4 regions of the Yersinia antarctica genome follow, and region 2 is predicted to be linked to each of the others. Evidence: predicted binding sites of a transcription regulator. Region 2 holds the regulator's gene; each other region holds the start of a gene.

Region 1 (3,526 bases), 1.5 Mb from region 2:
GCCCACGTTCACAAATCTCTTCAAACTCTTCACGGTTATACGCGATACCGCCGCCGGTGCCGCCCATAGTAAAGGAAGGGCGGATAATACAAGGGAAGCCCACATCAGCCGCTACGGCCAGTGCTTCTTCCATATTGTGCGCGATACCAGAACGTGCAGTGTCCAAACCAATTTTCTTCATCGCGATATCAAAGCGACGGCGGTCTTCTGCTTTATCGATAGCATCGGCAGTGGCACCAATCATGGTGACACCAAACTCAGCCAGAACGCCCTTGCGTTCCAGCTCCAGCGCACAGTTCAGTGCGGTTTGGCCACCCATAGTGGGCAAAACGGCATCTGGACGCTCTTTTTCAATAATTTTGCGTACCACTTCCCAGTGGATTGGCTCGATATAAGTGGCGTCGGCCATTTCCGGGTCAGTCATGATGGTTGCCGGATTGGAGTTCACCAGAATGACACGGTAACCTTCTTCACGCAGTGCCTTACAAGCCTGAGCCCCAGAGTAGTCAAACTCACAGGCCTGGCCGATAACGATTGGGCCAGCGCCCAGAATCAGGATGCTTTTTATATCTGTACGTTTTGGCATGGTTTGAGGCTCCTGATTATTTATTGGTATGGCTACTGTTACGGCTTGCAGTTGTTGCGCGGTAAGCTTCAATCAGTTCGATAAAGTGATCAAACAATGGCGCTGCATCATGCGGACCTGGGCTGGCCTCTGGGTGCCCCTGGAAGCTAAATGCGGCTTTATCTGTACGGTGAATCCCTTGCAGAGAACCATCGAATAAAGAAACATGCGTAGTCCGCAGGTTGGATGGCAATGTGGTTTCATCTACCGCAAAACCGTGGTTCTGTGCGGTGATCATCACGCAATCGGCATCTAAATCTTTCACCGGATGGTTGCCACCGTGGTGACCAAACTTCATTTTTACCGTTTTTGCACCACTGGCCAGCGCCAGTAATTGGTGGCCTAAACAGATGCCGAACACCGGAATGTCGGTTTCCAGAAAACGCTTAATGGCCGCGATAGCATAATCACATGGCTCTGGGTCACCTGGGCCGTTGGATAAGAAAATGCCATCTGGGTTCAGCTTCAGCACCTCTTCTGCCGGTGTCTGTGCCGGAACTACCGTCAGGCGACAGCCTCTATCCACCAGCATGCGCAGAATATTGCGCTTCACGCCGTAGTCGTATGCCACCACATGGAATGGCAAATCTTCTGGTGGCGTTGCCGCAGGTAAGTCACCTTCCAGAGTCCAGCTACCTTGCAACCAGTCATAACGCTCTTTCGTGCTCACTTCTTTTGCCAGATCCATCCCCTTCAGGCCCGGGAATGCTTTCGCCTTTTCTAGTGCTAAAGTGGCATCAGACAAGTCACCCACAATAATGCAGCCGTTTTGTGCCCCTTTCTCACGCAGCAAACGTGTCAGCTTACGCGTATCGATATCAGCAATCGCAACAATGTTGTGGCGCTTGAGATACTCAGCTAAGCCTTCTTCATTACGGTAGTTGCTGGCAATCAAAGGCAGGTCGCGAATAACAAGACCTTGGGCGTGTACTGCGGAGGATTCTTCGTCGGAAGCATTAGTGCCGACATTGCCGATATGAGGATAAGTAAGGGTAACGATCTGGCGGGAGTAGGAAGGATCAGTGAGGATTTCTTGATAACCGGTCATCGACGTATTGAAGACCACTTCCCCCACTGCCGTACCCTCTGCCCCGATGGCCCGACCGTGAAATTGGGTTCCGTCTTCGAGAACCAATAGCGCTGACTTAATCAAAACATCCTCCAAGGAATAAACAGTCACATTATTTGCATATTAATTCATATCTAGCGATCTAAATCAATGCAAAAACCGCCCTCAAAGCTAATTTTTGGCAAATTGGGCGCATTTTAATGATGAGTGACGCTTTTGTCTAGCCAAAGTGCCATTTTTTCTCTGTTTTTTACCGTTCTCATTAAAATGAGTGGATTATAGCGGTAAAAACACATGCTAACTTAACATAGTAAACGGTTGCGAGGTGTAGTGACTGAGAAATATCGTTCCAGAGCAGTAAAAATCAGAACCAATGACCAAGGAAGGGATTAAAAGACAAAAAAATAGACAAAAACATAGATAAATAAAGGTTATATCAATAATTATTGATGAAATAATTATTTATTAAAAAAAATAAAAAAGGACAATAAAATATTGCCCTGTTATCAAACGATTATGATAAAAACAACCACATCACTGGCTGTGCTTTACACCTTTAAAGTTCATTCAAATTCAATACATCACGCATATCAAACAAGCCATTATCCCGCATTGACACCCAAATAGCCGATTTAACCGCACCATTGGCAAAAGTCATACGGCTGGTCGCTTTGTGTGTGATCTCAACGCGCTCGCCAATATCAGCAAACATAGCCGTATGCTCTCCAACAATATCGCCAGCACGCACGGTTGCGAAACCGATAGTGCCGGGTTTGCGTTCGCCGGTATGACCTTCACGGATATAAACCGCGCAATCTTTCAGTGAACGCCCTAGTGAGTCAGCAATTGCCTCCCCCATCGCCAGCGCAGTACCTGAAGGTGCATCAACTTTATGCCGATGATGTGCCTCGATTATTTCGATATCGGTATAGTCGCCCATCACTTTCGCTGCCTTCTCTAGCAGCTTTAGCACCACATTAACCCCAACACTGAAATTGGCAGCGAACACAATAGCAATGTCCGTTGCCGCAGCCCTGATGGCTTCTTTACCTGCATCATCAAAGCCAGTAGTGCCAATTATCATCGCCTTACCATATTGACGACAAATGGCTAAATGCTCCAGCGTGCCTTCAGGCCGGGTAAAATCGATCAACACATCAAAATGATCAACTACGTCAGATAAATCATCACTTACTGTGATGTTTAACAACCCCGCTCCAGCCAGTTCGCCGGCATCGCTCCCCACTAATGTGGATCCGACACGTTCAACAGCAGCCCCCAGCACCACACCTTCAGTGTGAGTAATTGCCTGGATAAGTTGTCGGCCCATACGGCCACCCGCGCCGACAACAGCGATACGAATTGTTGAATCAGTCATACTTCCTCTCATATTGTGTCATCTACCCTGACCAAGGTTCAGATTAGCCGCCCGCTATGGACTCTGCCAGCCTATTTAATCTGTATTAGAAAAAAATGATATACGCATGCTTTTATCAGTGAAACCACTTAATTCCTTACATACCCGTCATACTTCAAGCTGCATGTGCGTTGACTGCGTTCGTTACTCGGCCCACCCTTGGGCCTCGCCTCGTTAAGGCCGCCGCAAGCCGCCTTCCTGCAACTCGAATTATTTAGGGTAAAATACTCGGAAACACTTCATCTGGCATAGTGCGGTTATTTCGCATATTCATGCAGTTATGGTGAAATACACCCATAAAAAAGCAGCCACTGAGGGCTGCTTTTTAACGCTGAAGCACGATATCAATCAGTCGATCTGTTTTACATCGACACGTAATTCTTTAGGTACTTCGAAGACGATACTCTCTTCACGG
Region 2 (3,526 bases):
GCTGCGATATTCTGTTGTGAAACGGTAATATTTGCACCATGCTATTAAAAAATTTGATAGCAAATTGGTGATGTAAAAAGGTGAAAAACTATGTGGTCTGAATATTCACTGGATGTGGTGGACGCAGTAGCCCGTACTGGGAGTTTCAGTGCTGCTGCTCAAGAATTGCACCGCGTACCGTCTGCGATTAGTTATACGGTGCGCCAGTTGGAAGAGTGGTTGGCCGTTCCGTTGTTTGAACGACGTCATCGCGATGTGGAATTAACCGAAGCTGGCGTGGTTTTTATTAAAGATGCGCGAGATGTTATCAAAAAAATGAATGACACACGCCGTCAGTGTCAACAGGTGGCGAATGGTTGGCGTGGGCAGTTAAATATAGTAATAGATAAAATTGTTAAACCACAGCGTAGTCGCCGTTTAGTGTTGGATTTTTACCGACATTTTCCTGATATTGAACTGCGGGTACGCTATGAAGTATTCAACGGTGTGTGGGATGCGCTGGTGGATGGGCAGGCGGAAATGGCCATTGGTGCGACCCGCGCGATCCCGGTCGGTGGGCGGTTCATCTTTCGCGATATGGGCTTTTTAAGCTGGCATTGTGTGGTGAGTGTCGATCATCCTTTAGCCCAATTAACCGAGCCACTTAGCGATAATCAGTTACGGCCTTATCCCTCACTTTGCCTGGAAGATACCGCCCGTAATTTACCTAAACGTGACACCTGGACTTTAGCAAACCAGCAGCGATTGGTCGCCCCGGACTGGGCAACGGGAATCGATTGCCTGTGTGCAGGATTGTGCATCGGGATGGTGCCGGCACACATGGTATCGCCGTTGATTGAGCAAGGGAAGCTAGCGGCACTGACGCTGGCTGAACCGTTGCCCGATAGTCCATGTTGCTTGACCTGGGAGCAGAACAACCATTCACCAGCATTGGCCTGGCTGCTGGAATATCTAGGTGACAGTGTCACACTTAATACCGAATGGTTGAAAGATGACAGTGAGTTATCAATCAATGACTGAGGATTAATGAGGCAAGATTAGCCGCCGATAGAGCTAAACACTACCGGCAGGAGAGGATTAACGGCGATAATCGAGGAACGGGCCATCAGCGACAGAACGGCGCTCAATCAGTTTAGGGTGTACCTCAATGGTCTGCGAATCTTCACGTTTGCTGACAATACGGTCAAGTAACATGGCAAAGGCCGTTTCGCCCAAGCGCTCTTTGGGCTGGTGAATAGTGGTAAGCGCCGGCGAGAAATAGCGCGCATTACGCACATTATCATACCCGATCACCGAAATATCTTGTGGTATCCGTAGGCCCAACTCATCAGCAGCACATATCGCGCCCATGGCCATAATATCGCCGCCACAGAACACCGCCGTTGGGCGATGTTTTTGTGTCAGGATTTGATGCATCGCTTTATAACCGGATTCCGGTTCAAAATCCCCTTGGACCACCCACTCATCACGCAGGGTAATATTTGCTTCTTCCAGTGCTTTCAGGAAGCCCTGGTGGCGGCCACCACCGGTATTACGGGCTAACTGGCCGGGGATAGCCCCAATGTCACGATGACCGCGCTCAATCAGGTAACGGCCCGCCAAATAGCCGCCTTCAAAAGCGTTATCAATAATCGAGTCAGTAAAATCACCCCGTGCGGTTCCCCAATCCATGACGACCATTGGGATATTGCGATATTCTTCCAACATCCCGAGTAGCTGCTCAGGATATTCTGAACACATCACCAGCAACCCATCGACACGTTTTTGTGCCAACATCGCCAGATAAGCTTTTTGCTTGTCCAGATTATTATGAGAATTACATAAAATCAGGGTATAACCTTTGCTATAACAACTATTTTCGACCGCTTCGATCACTTCGGCAAAATAGGGCGCTTCGCTGGATGTTGCCAGTAAACCAATTGATTTAGTGTGATTAACTTTCAAACTGCGGGCTACAGCGCTGGGTGAATAATGCAGTTCTTTAATGGCAGCCCACACCGCAGCCTTGGTATTCTCGGCGACGAAACGAGTTTTGTTGATAACGTGCGAAACGGTGGTGGTGGACACACCCGCGTGTTTGGCCACATCTTTAATCGTTGCCATAAAAAGAATGACTCCTAAGCTTACCGGTTACAGTAGGGTAAGTATTATGTTAATCGTTTGCCTGCATAACCCGAAAACCGCTCAGACAAAAACACGATATTAGGCTGGGAAGTTAAATCAGCTGATTGTCTGAGAGTATTTATTGGACGTTATTAGTCGGTATGCAGTTATGAACTGCGAATTTTGGCTGATCTGGAGGAAAAGTGAAAGGGGTAATCAAAGTTATAAAGTGCGTAATGAGCACAAGATTTTTTTTCTGAACTGTGGGAAAATAATTTAACACACTAACTATGTGCCTTTTCCCTACTACAAACTAACCGGCTAAGGAGTTTTTATGGATACCAATCTGAAAATGTCGCTGATTACGACTGTTGGTGCGCTGGCGATGATTATTGTCTTTAGCTTCGTGGCGGTAATGAATTAATTAAACCGCTTGCCGGTGTGAAGTGATAAGTAGGGCGGGTTAATCCCGCCCTTAATTATTTTTACGCGTAATGCGACGATGGGTTGTCACTCTTCTTGCCGTATCAGGCTAAATTTTTCTCAACGAAAGACCAGTTAACCAGTGCCCAGAAGTTTTCCAGGTATTTTGGCCGCGCATTGCGGTAATCAATATAGTAAGCATGTTCCCACACATCTACGGTTAACACTGGTTTATCGTTGGTGGTCAGTGGAGTTGCTGCATTAGACGTACTGACAATCGCCAGTGTGCCATCTGCTTTTTTAACCAGCCAGGTCCAGCCCGCACCAAAGTTTTTTACTGCCGCATCAGTAAATTGTGCTTTAAATTCAGCAAAAGAACCAAATGATTGATTAATGGCATCGGCAACTTTGCCCGTAGGTTCGCCGCCGCCGTTAGGTGACAGGCAGTGCCAGTAGAAGGTGTGGTTCCAGACTTGGGCCGCATTATTAAAGATCCCGCCATTAGCGGTTTTTACAATCTCTTCCAGCGTCTTACCCGCAAACTCAGTGTCTTTAATCAAGTTATTGAGATTAACCACATAGGTGTTGTGATGCTTGCCGTAGTGGTATTCCAGCGTTTCAGCTGAGATGTGGGGCTCTAGCGCATTTTGCGCATAGGGTAATGCCGGTAATTCAAAAGACATCGCTCTCTCCTTTCGGGGTTGCTCAGGGTGTTTGCTCCTCAAATCACATCAATTGCCACGGGCAGTGAGGTGGCGAAGAGCGGTTAAAGCTTAATTGTTGTATTTTTGTTGTGGGTATTAATCTTAACAACTTTCAACAGGAATGACAGATATAACCATACTGTTTGATGGGTGATTGTATCACCGTTATGCCATGGGGATAACAAGTGCAGGGGCGTTATTGTGCCATCAGCACCCGGTAGGACAACCGGGCGCAAACTGAAGTCTTAGCGGATGGTTTTCGGTGTGACCACACGGCGTGCGCCAACGTAATGATC
Region 3 (3,526 bases), 970 kb from region 2:
GACCGCTATTATGCACCCGTGGTGCCAGCTCATTGATCAACAGATTGTCGCCAACGATAAAGCACTCCATGGCCATTACGCCAACATAATTCAGCTCATCCATAATGGCTGACAGCATTTTTTCAGCTTGTTGCTGTAATCTGCTATCGGGCTGTGGCAAAGCCACGCTCATACGCAGGATGCCATCTTCATGCAGATTGTGGGTTAACGGGTAAAACACCGATTTGCCTTGGCTGCTGCGTGCGCCGACCAGCGAAACTTCACCGCTGAAGTTAATCCCTTGCTCAACGATGCATTCACCGTAAGCATCAGTTGGCAAGGTATCTTGATCACCTGCCCGCAACCGCCACTGACCACGTCCGTCATAGCCTCCGACCCGACGTTTGACAATGGCTAGCTCACCTAATGTTGCAAAGACCTGCGGCCATTCGCTGCTACTTGCTAATAGCTGCCAGGGTGCGGTTGGCAGATTCAGGCTATCGAGCAATTGCTTTTGTGTCAGGCGATCTGCCAGACGCGGGAAGATATCACGGTTAACAAAAGCCGTGTGTGTGGCGAGTTCGCGGGTTAACGCTGTTTCTGGCCAGCGCTCAATCTCGGCGGTAATCACACTGTGCTGATAAGGCACGGCTTCAGGTTCTGCATCCAAGCCCACCGGATAAACTGCAATACCCAGGGGTTCGCCAGCCTGACGCAGCATGCGTCCTAGCTGACCATTACCTAATACGCAAACTGGTTTCATGCCTTCACCTGTAAGTCTGGCACCCGAGGATCTGGATTATCCAGCACTTCGTCAGTTTGGCTTTTGCGCCAATCAGCCAGACGAGCGGCTAATTCAGCATCGTGCAATGCCAATATTTGTGCGGCCAGCAAGGCGGCATTGGCAGCACCGGCTTTACCGATAGCCAAGGTTCCCACCGGGATACCGCGCGGCATTTGTACAATCGAATACAGGCTGTCGACGCCACTCAGCGCAGCACTTTGTACCGGAACACCTAAAACAGGTACCAGCGTTTTTGCCGCAATCATACCCGGCAGATGTGCAGCACCACCGGCACCGGCAACTATCACCTGTAGGCCATTGGCTTGGGCTGACTCGGCAAAACTGAACAGCTTATCGGGGGTGCGGTGTGCGGAGACAACTTCCACATGAAATGGAACATTGAGCGTGGTGAGCACGTCAGCGGCGAACTGCATGGTGGCCCAGTCACTCTTGGACCCCATTACGATAGCGATTTTAACCCCGGCTGCATAAGCCGAATCGAGGTTAGCTCCCATGAGTGTAAAGCTCCTGTGATTGCGCAAGCGTCGGCCAGAATGATTTTACTTAAATCGTGACTGGCGAAGAGGGCGTAGAGCATATCATGAGCCAAAGGCGAGGAAAACGGTTGCGTCGCGGCTTTTAGTGGGATTTATCGGTTTTTTATACCCACTCGCCAGATAAACCTGAAGGTCAAAATGGGAATTTAATCAACTCAACACTGTCTGCCGTGACTTTGACCATCGAACCCTCAACATGCCAGGCACCGAGAACCACACGATGGGCGGTTGTGGCGGGGAGTGCTACGGGGTGAATCGCTGGGCGATGCGTATGCCCGTGGATCATCCAACTGACGCCATTACGTTGGAAGCTATCAATCACTGCTTGTTGATTTACATCCATGATAAGTTCAGATTTGCCGCTATTGTTCTGCTGACTTTGGTTACGCATATAAGCCGCAATGCGTAAACGAAAACGCAGAGGTAGCCACAGGAACAGTTTTTGAATCAGTGGATTATGTACTCTACGACGAAAATGCTGATATTCGGTGTCATCGGTGCACAGTGTATCACCATGTAAAATAACAATTTTACGGTCATACAGTTCGACGACTATCTCTTCCGGCAGCAGGGTCATACCACTTTCTTGAGCAAAGCGTTTACCGAGCAAAAAGTCACGATTACCGTGGATAAAGTAGCAAGGTATACCCCGTTGTTGGAGTGATTTCAGCGCAGCGGCAACTTGCCGGTACAGTGGTTCGGGGTCATCATCGCCAATCCAGGACTCGAACAGATCACCCAGGATATATAACGCATCAGCATGAATGGCTTCACGCTGTATAAAATGCAGGAAACCGGCAGTGATTGCCGGTTCCTGAACGCTAAGATGCAAATCTGCAATAAAAAGCGTGCTCATTAAGCTGTCATTATTCGCTGATAGTGACGCTTTTGATGATCACATCTTCTTTTGGTACATCCTGATGCATACCGCTACGGCCAGTAGCAACGTTTTTGATTTTATCAACAACGTCCAAACCTTCAGTAACTTCAGCAAATACGCAGTAACCCCAACCATCTGGGCGCTCTGAACGGAAGTTCAGGAAGTCGTTGTCGGCAACGTTAATGAAGAACTGTGCAGTGGCAGAGTGCGGATCGTTGGTACGCGCCATTGCCAGGGTGCCACGGGTGTTTTTCAGGCCGTTGTTAGCTTCGTTTTTGATAGTTGCATCCGTGGTTTTCTGGTTCATGCCCGGCTCAAAACCACCGCCTTGAATCATGAAACCGTCGATAACACGGTGGAAGATAGTGTTATCATAGAAGCCTTTACGGCAGTAGTTCAGGAAGTTTTCAACGGTAACCGGCGCTTTATCCGCGAAGGTATTGACGACGATATCGCCGTGATTAGTATGAAACGTGACCATAATAATGTTCCTGCTAGTGTAATAGTGTATTCACAAATGAGTCGTAACTCTTTAGACGGCTCTTATATCATAACTCTGAGATTGAGTCAGCACTCGAAACGCCAGCAAGAAGTGTGAAAAAGTGCTGAATCAGTGGCTGATTTACCGCATAATCTGGTGATATCCTTTTATCTCCCTCGCCCTTGACGTTGTTTGCGCTCTACCGGCAACGCCAATGAGTTTGGGTATAAACCATGCTTACCGCAAAACAAAAACCACGGAATGTCCCGATGCTAAAGATTTTTAATACACTGAGTCGCCAAAAAGAGGAATTCAAGCCTATTCATGCCGGTAAAATTGGTATGTACGTATGCGGGATCACCATTTATGACCTGTGTCACATTGGGCATGGGCGTACTTTTGTCGCTTTCGACGTCGTGGCGCGTTATTTGCGTTATTTAGGTTACTCTCTGACGTATGTGCGTAATGTTACCGATGTTGACGATAAAATTATCAAGCGCGCATTGGAAAACAATGAAAGCTGTGAGCAACTGACGACACGTATGCTGGCAGAAATGCATAAAGATTTCGATGCACTGAATCTTGAACGCCCTGATTTAGAGCCGCGTGCGACTCACCATATTCCTGAAATTATTGCGCTGACTGAGCGTTTGATTGCCCGTGATCACGCTTATGTCGCGTCAAATGGCGATGTGATGTTTGCTGTGGACAGTGACCCTGATTACGGTTTGCTGTCCCGTCAGGATTTGGATCAATTGCAGGCCGGTGCCCGGGTTGAAGTGGCTGATGTTAAACGCAATCCGATGGATTTTGTCTTGTGGAAAATGTCTAAACCGGGTGAACCA
Region 4 (3,526 bases), 1.3 Mb from region 2:
AAATAGAGCGGAAGTAGGGTGAATTGTTCCCTTAAGCCGCTGGCCAAGCCTTCATAAAGCTTGGTATAGGGCAGTGGCATGGCGCATACCATATTGCCTAAATCAGCCTGTTGCAGTAACTGCGGCATATTCAGGTCAATAAGCAAGGTACCATTACGGCCTCGACGCTCAACGATGATCGCCCCATCAGCTTCCAGTACTTTTAATGCGTGCTGAACTACACCGACTGAGATACCGAAATCTTCTGATAATTCATCGATGGTTTTAAGTCGATTACCGGGGCGCTCACCAATTAAATAGCGCGCCATGGATACCAATGCCAACCCTTCTTTTTTTATGAATTTCTTACTCATGGTAGGTCAATTCAGCCTTATTTCACTCAGCAATAAAATCTATTACCGAGTAATAAATAGTAAGGGGATAATTGTAGCCACACTATTAATTTTAGTTGTATGGATAGCTAGACATTCATCCGAATGTCTCATCGTGGCAATATTAAGGTAGGATATATGAGATCTGTATCACGTTCTACCAAATTTAAACGTAATAACCAGATGGTTTTTTTAGAACAGAAATAGAGGAGAGGCTGAGCAGCCTCTCGATGATAAATTCAATAGTTAGATGACTTTATGTGGGCCGAAACATTCATAATGTATATGCGCGGATGCTACCCCTTGCGCCAATAACTGGCTGCCAGCATATTGCATAAATGCCAGCGGGCCACAGAAATAATAATGTCTATTGGGATCGGCCGCCAGCCACTGATGTGAACTGAGATCCATCAGCCCTTGGCTGTGATAATTATCACCGGCACGGTCCTGAGCGGTGGGTTCGCGGTACCACACGTGGCGGCTAAGATTCGGCATATTCTGTGCAAGGGTCGCGACTTCATCGGCAAACGCGTGTACCCGGCCATTTTCAGCGGCATGTAGCCAATGTATCGGCGCTGCATGTTGGTTATCATGAAGGGTATTGAGCATACTTAACATTGGCGTCTGGCCGACACCGGCAGAAATCAATGCAACAGGCGTTTCTGGTGAGATATCGAGAAAGAAATCGCCACGAGGGGGAGCGATACGTACACTATCTCCTTCGTGCAGTTGCTGGTGTAAATAGTTAGAAACTGTGCCTTGTTCTTCGCGTTTCACCGCAATACGGTAAGTCTTGCCATTGGGTGCCGCAGTGAGTGAGTATTGGCGGATTTCCTGATATTCAAGTTGTTCATCTTCAATATAAATCCCCAGATATTGCCCCGGTTTGAAATCCAATACCCGGCCACCGTCTTCCGGCGCTAACACAAAGCTGCAAATCACCTCGCTCTGCATCTCTTTTTTAATGATACGAAAACGGCGTAAGGTCCGCCAGCCACCGGTGCTGGCCTCTCCCTGCTGATAAATCTGACTTTCTCGCTGAATAAAAACATCTGCCAACACACCATAGGCCTTACCCCAGGCATCTAACACTTCTTGGCCGGGGGAGAACATCTCATCCAGAGTGCTGATCAGATGATGGCCGACAATGGCATAGTGCTCAGGTTGAATATTCAGGCTGGTATGTTTCTGAGCAATACGCTCAACAGCGGGCAGTAGTGCAGCCAAATTATCGATATTGGCTGCATAGGCGCAAATCGCATTAAACAGAGCTTCACGCTGATCGCCATTAAACTGATTACTCATATTGAAAATGTGCTTCAGCTCAGGGTTGTGCTCAAACATGCGATCATAAAAATGTGCAGTGAGTTTGGGGCCGGTGGCTGCAAGTAACGGAATGGTGGACTGAACGGTAGCGATGGTTTGGTTATCTAGCATGGTGTGCTCCTTATTCCCGTGGTACTCGGCGTCACAGCGGTTTTGTTACTCGGCCCATCTACGAGCCTTGCTGCCACGCTAATTACTTTGGGTATTATAGTGTGTAAATCAATACATGTATTTTAAATGCATCTTATAAATTGCACCCTAATTTGTAAATGCAGATTCCACTTATAAGGGATTACCTTGACGTGTCAGCTCACAGAATGTGAAAAAATCACATGATGAATATGAGGATAATTCCGTTGCACTGGATGAAGTCTGAACAGGTCAAAGCCTTACGCAGTCTGAAGCCAATCGTTTGCGTAAAAACCTCTGTCAAGACCTATCTTACCGGGGGGGAAACAGTTTACACTGTGGGCTAGAACCCAAACGGGTAGCCCACTAGGTATAACTTGTTAGCTAAGTCAGGAGAGCCGGATGTTAAAGCGTGAAATGAACATTGCCGATTATGATGCAGATTTATGGCGTGCAATGGAGCAAGAAGTGGTGCGCCAGGAAGAGCACATTGAGCTGATTGCCTCTGAGAACTACACCAGCCCGCGTGTTATGCAGGCGCAAGGTTCTCAGTTGACGAATAAATATGCTGAAGGTTATCCAGGCAAACGTTACTACGGTGGCTGTGAGTATGTTGACGTTGTTGAGCAACTGGCCATTGACCGTGCTAAGGCGTTGTTCGGTGCCGATTACGCTAACGTTCAGCCACATTCCGGTTCTCAGGCAAACGTCTCTGTTTACTCTGCATTGCTGCAACCCGGTGATACTGTATTGGGGATGAACCTGGCCCATGGCGGCCACCTGACCCACGGCTCACCGGTTAACTTCTCCGGTAAACTGTACAATATCGTACCTTACGGTATCGATGAATCTGGTCAGATTGATTATGAAGATCTGGCGCGTCAGGCCGAAATTCATAAACCAAAAATGATTATCGGTGGCTTCTCCGCTTATTCCGGTATCGTTGATTGGGCAAAAATGCGTGAAATCGCTGATAGCATCGACGCATGGTTTTTTGTCGATATGGCTCACGTAGCAGGTCTGGTTGCTGCTGGCGTTTATCCTAACCCAGTTCCACATGCACATGTCGTTACCACGACCACGCACAAAACATTGGCTGGCCCACGTGGCGGTCTGATCTTGGCGAAAGGCGGTGATGAAGATCTGTACAAGAAACTGAACTCTTCTGTTTTCCCTGGTAACCAGGGTGGCCCATTGATGCATGTTATTGCCGGTAAAGCGGTAGCATTGAAAGAAGCCATGGAGCCTGAGTTCAAAATTTACCAGCAACAAGTAGTTAACAATGCCAAAGCGATGGTGTCAGTGTTCCAGGAGCGCGGCTATAAAGTGGTTTCTGGTGGTACTGAGAACCACCTGTTCCTGTTGGATCTGGTGGATAAAGATATCACCGGTAAAGACGCCGATGCCGCTTTGGGCCGTGCGAATATTACCGTGAACAAAAACAGCGTACCTAATGATCCAAGAAGTCCGTTTGTGACTTCAGGCGTGCGTATCGGTAGCCCAGCGATTACCCGCCGTGGCTTCAAAGAAGCGGAATCTCGCGAACTGGCTGGCTGGATGTGTGATGTGTTGGATAACATCAACGATGAAGCAACCATTGAGCGCGTGAAACAGAAAGTACTGGCTATCTGCGCCCGCTTACCGGTTTACGCATAATATTGCTGGATATCGTTAAGCTGTAATGAAAACCCGCGAATGCG

The links. The regulator PurR, encoded in region 2, represses purine synthesis genes. The targets are predictions, from matches to a motif close to CANGCAAACGTTTGCNTG.
Region 1: a site for PurR is predicted at 2,002-2,019, ahead of carA (glutamine-hydrolyzing carbamoyl-phosphate synthase small subunit). Genes of this name have one in related genera too.
Region 3: a site for PurR is predicted at 1,378-1,395, ahead of purE (5-(carboxyamino)imidazole ribonucleotide mutase). Genes of this name have one in related genera too.
Region 4: a site for PurR is predicted at 2,099-2,116, ahead of glyA (serine hydroxymethyltransferase). Genes of this name have one in related genera too.

What each region holds. Positions count from the first base shown of each region.
Region 1 covers NZ_JBSJQF010000001.1:784,372-787,897, reverse strand. Annotated here, with positions in the region: gene carB (carbamoyl-phosphate synthase large subunit) at 1-586, opposite strand, end outside; gene carA (glutamine-hydrolyzing carbamoyl-phosphate synthase small subunit) at 603-1,778, opposite strand; gene dapB (4-hydroxy-tetrahydrodipicolinate reductase) at 2,251-3,072, opposite strand; gene ispH (4-hydroxy-3-methylbut-2-enyl diphosphate reductase) at 3,460-3,526, opposite strand, start outside.
Region 2 covers NZ_JBSJQF010000001.1:2,329,080-2,332,605, forward strand. Annotated here, with positions in the region: gene punR (DNA-binding transcriptional activator PunR) at 91-1,020, shown strand; gene purR (HTH-type transcriptional repressor PurR) at 1,078-2,103, opposite strand; gene cydH (cytochrome bd-I oxidase subunit CydH) at 2,438-2,527, shown strand; gene sodB (superoxide dismutase [Fe]) at 2,631-3,209, opposite strand; gene ACWJJO_RS10750 (C40 family peptidase) at 3,476-3,526, opposite strand, start outside.
Region 3 covers NZ_JBSJQF010000001.1:1,361,295-1,364,820, forward strand. Annotated here, with positions in the region: gene purK (5-(carboxyamino)imidazole ribonucleotide synthase) at 1-742, opposite strand, end outside; gene purE (5-(carboxyamino)imidazole ribonucleotide mutase) at 739-1,278, opposite strand; gene ACWJJO_RS06150 (UDP-2,3-diacylglucosamine diphosphatase) at 1,454-2,176, opposite strand; gene ppiB (peptidylprolyl isomerase B) at 2,187-2,681, opposite strand; gene cysS (cysteine--tRNA ligase) at 2,951-3,526, shown strand, end outside.
Region 4 covers NZ_JBSJQF010000001.1:3,640,096-3,643,621, reverse strand. Annotated here, with positions in the region: gene yhfZ (GntR family transcriptional regulator YhfZ) at 1-353, opposite strand, end outside; partial or broken gene hmpA (NO-inducible flavohemoprotein) at 618-1,820, opposite strand; gene glyA (serine hydroxymethyltransferase) at 2,229-3,482, shown strand.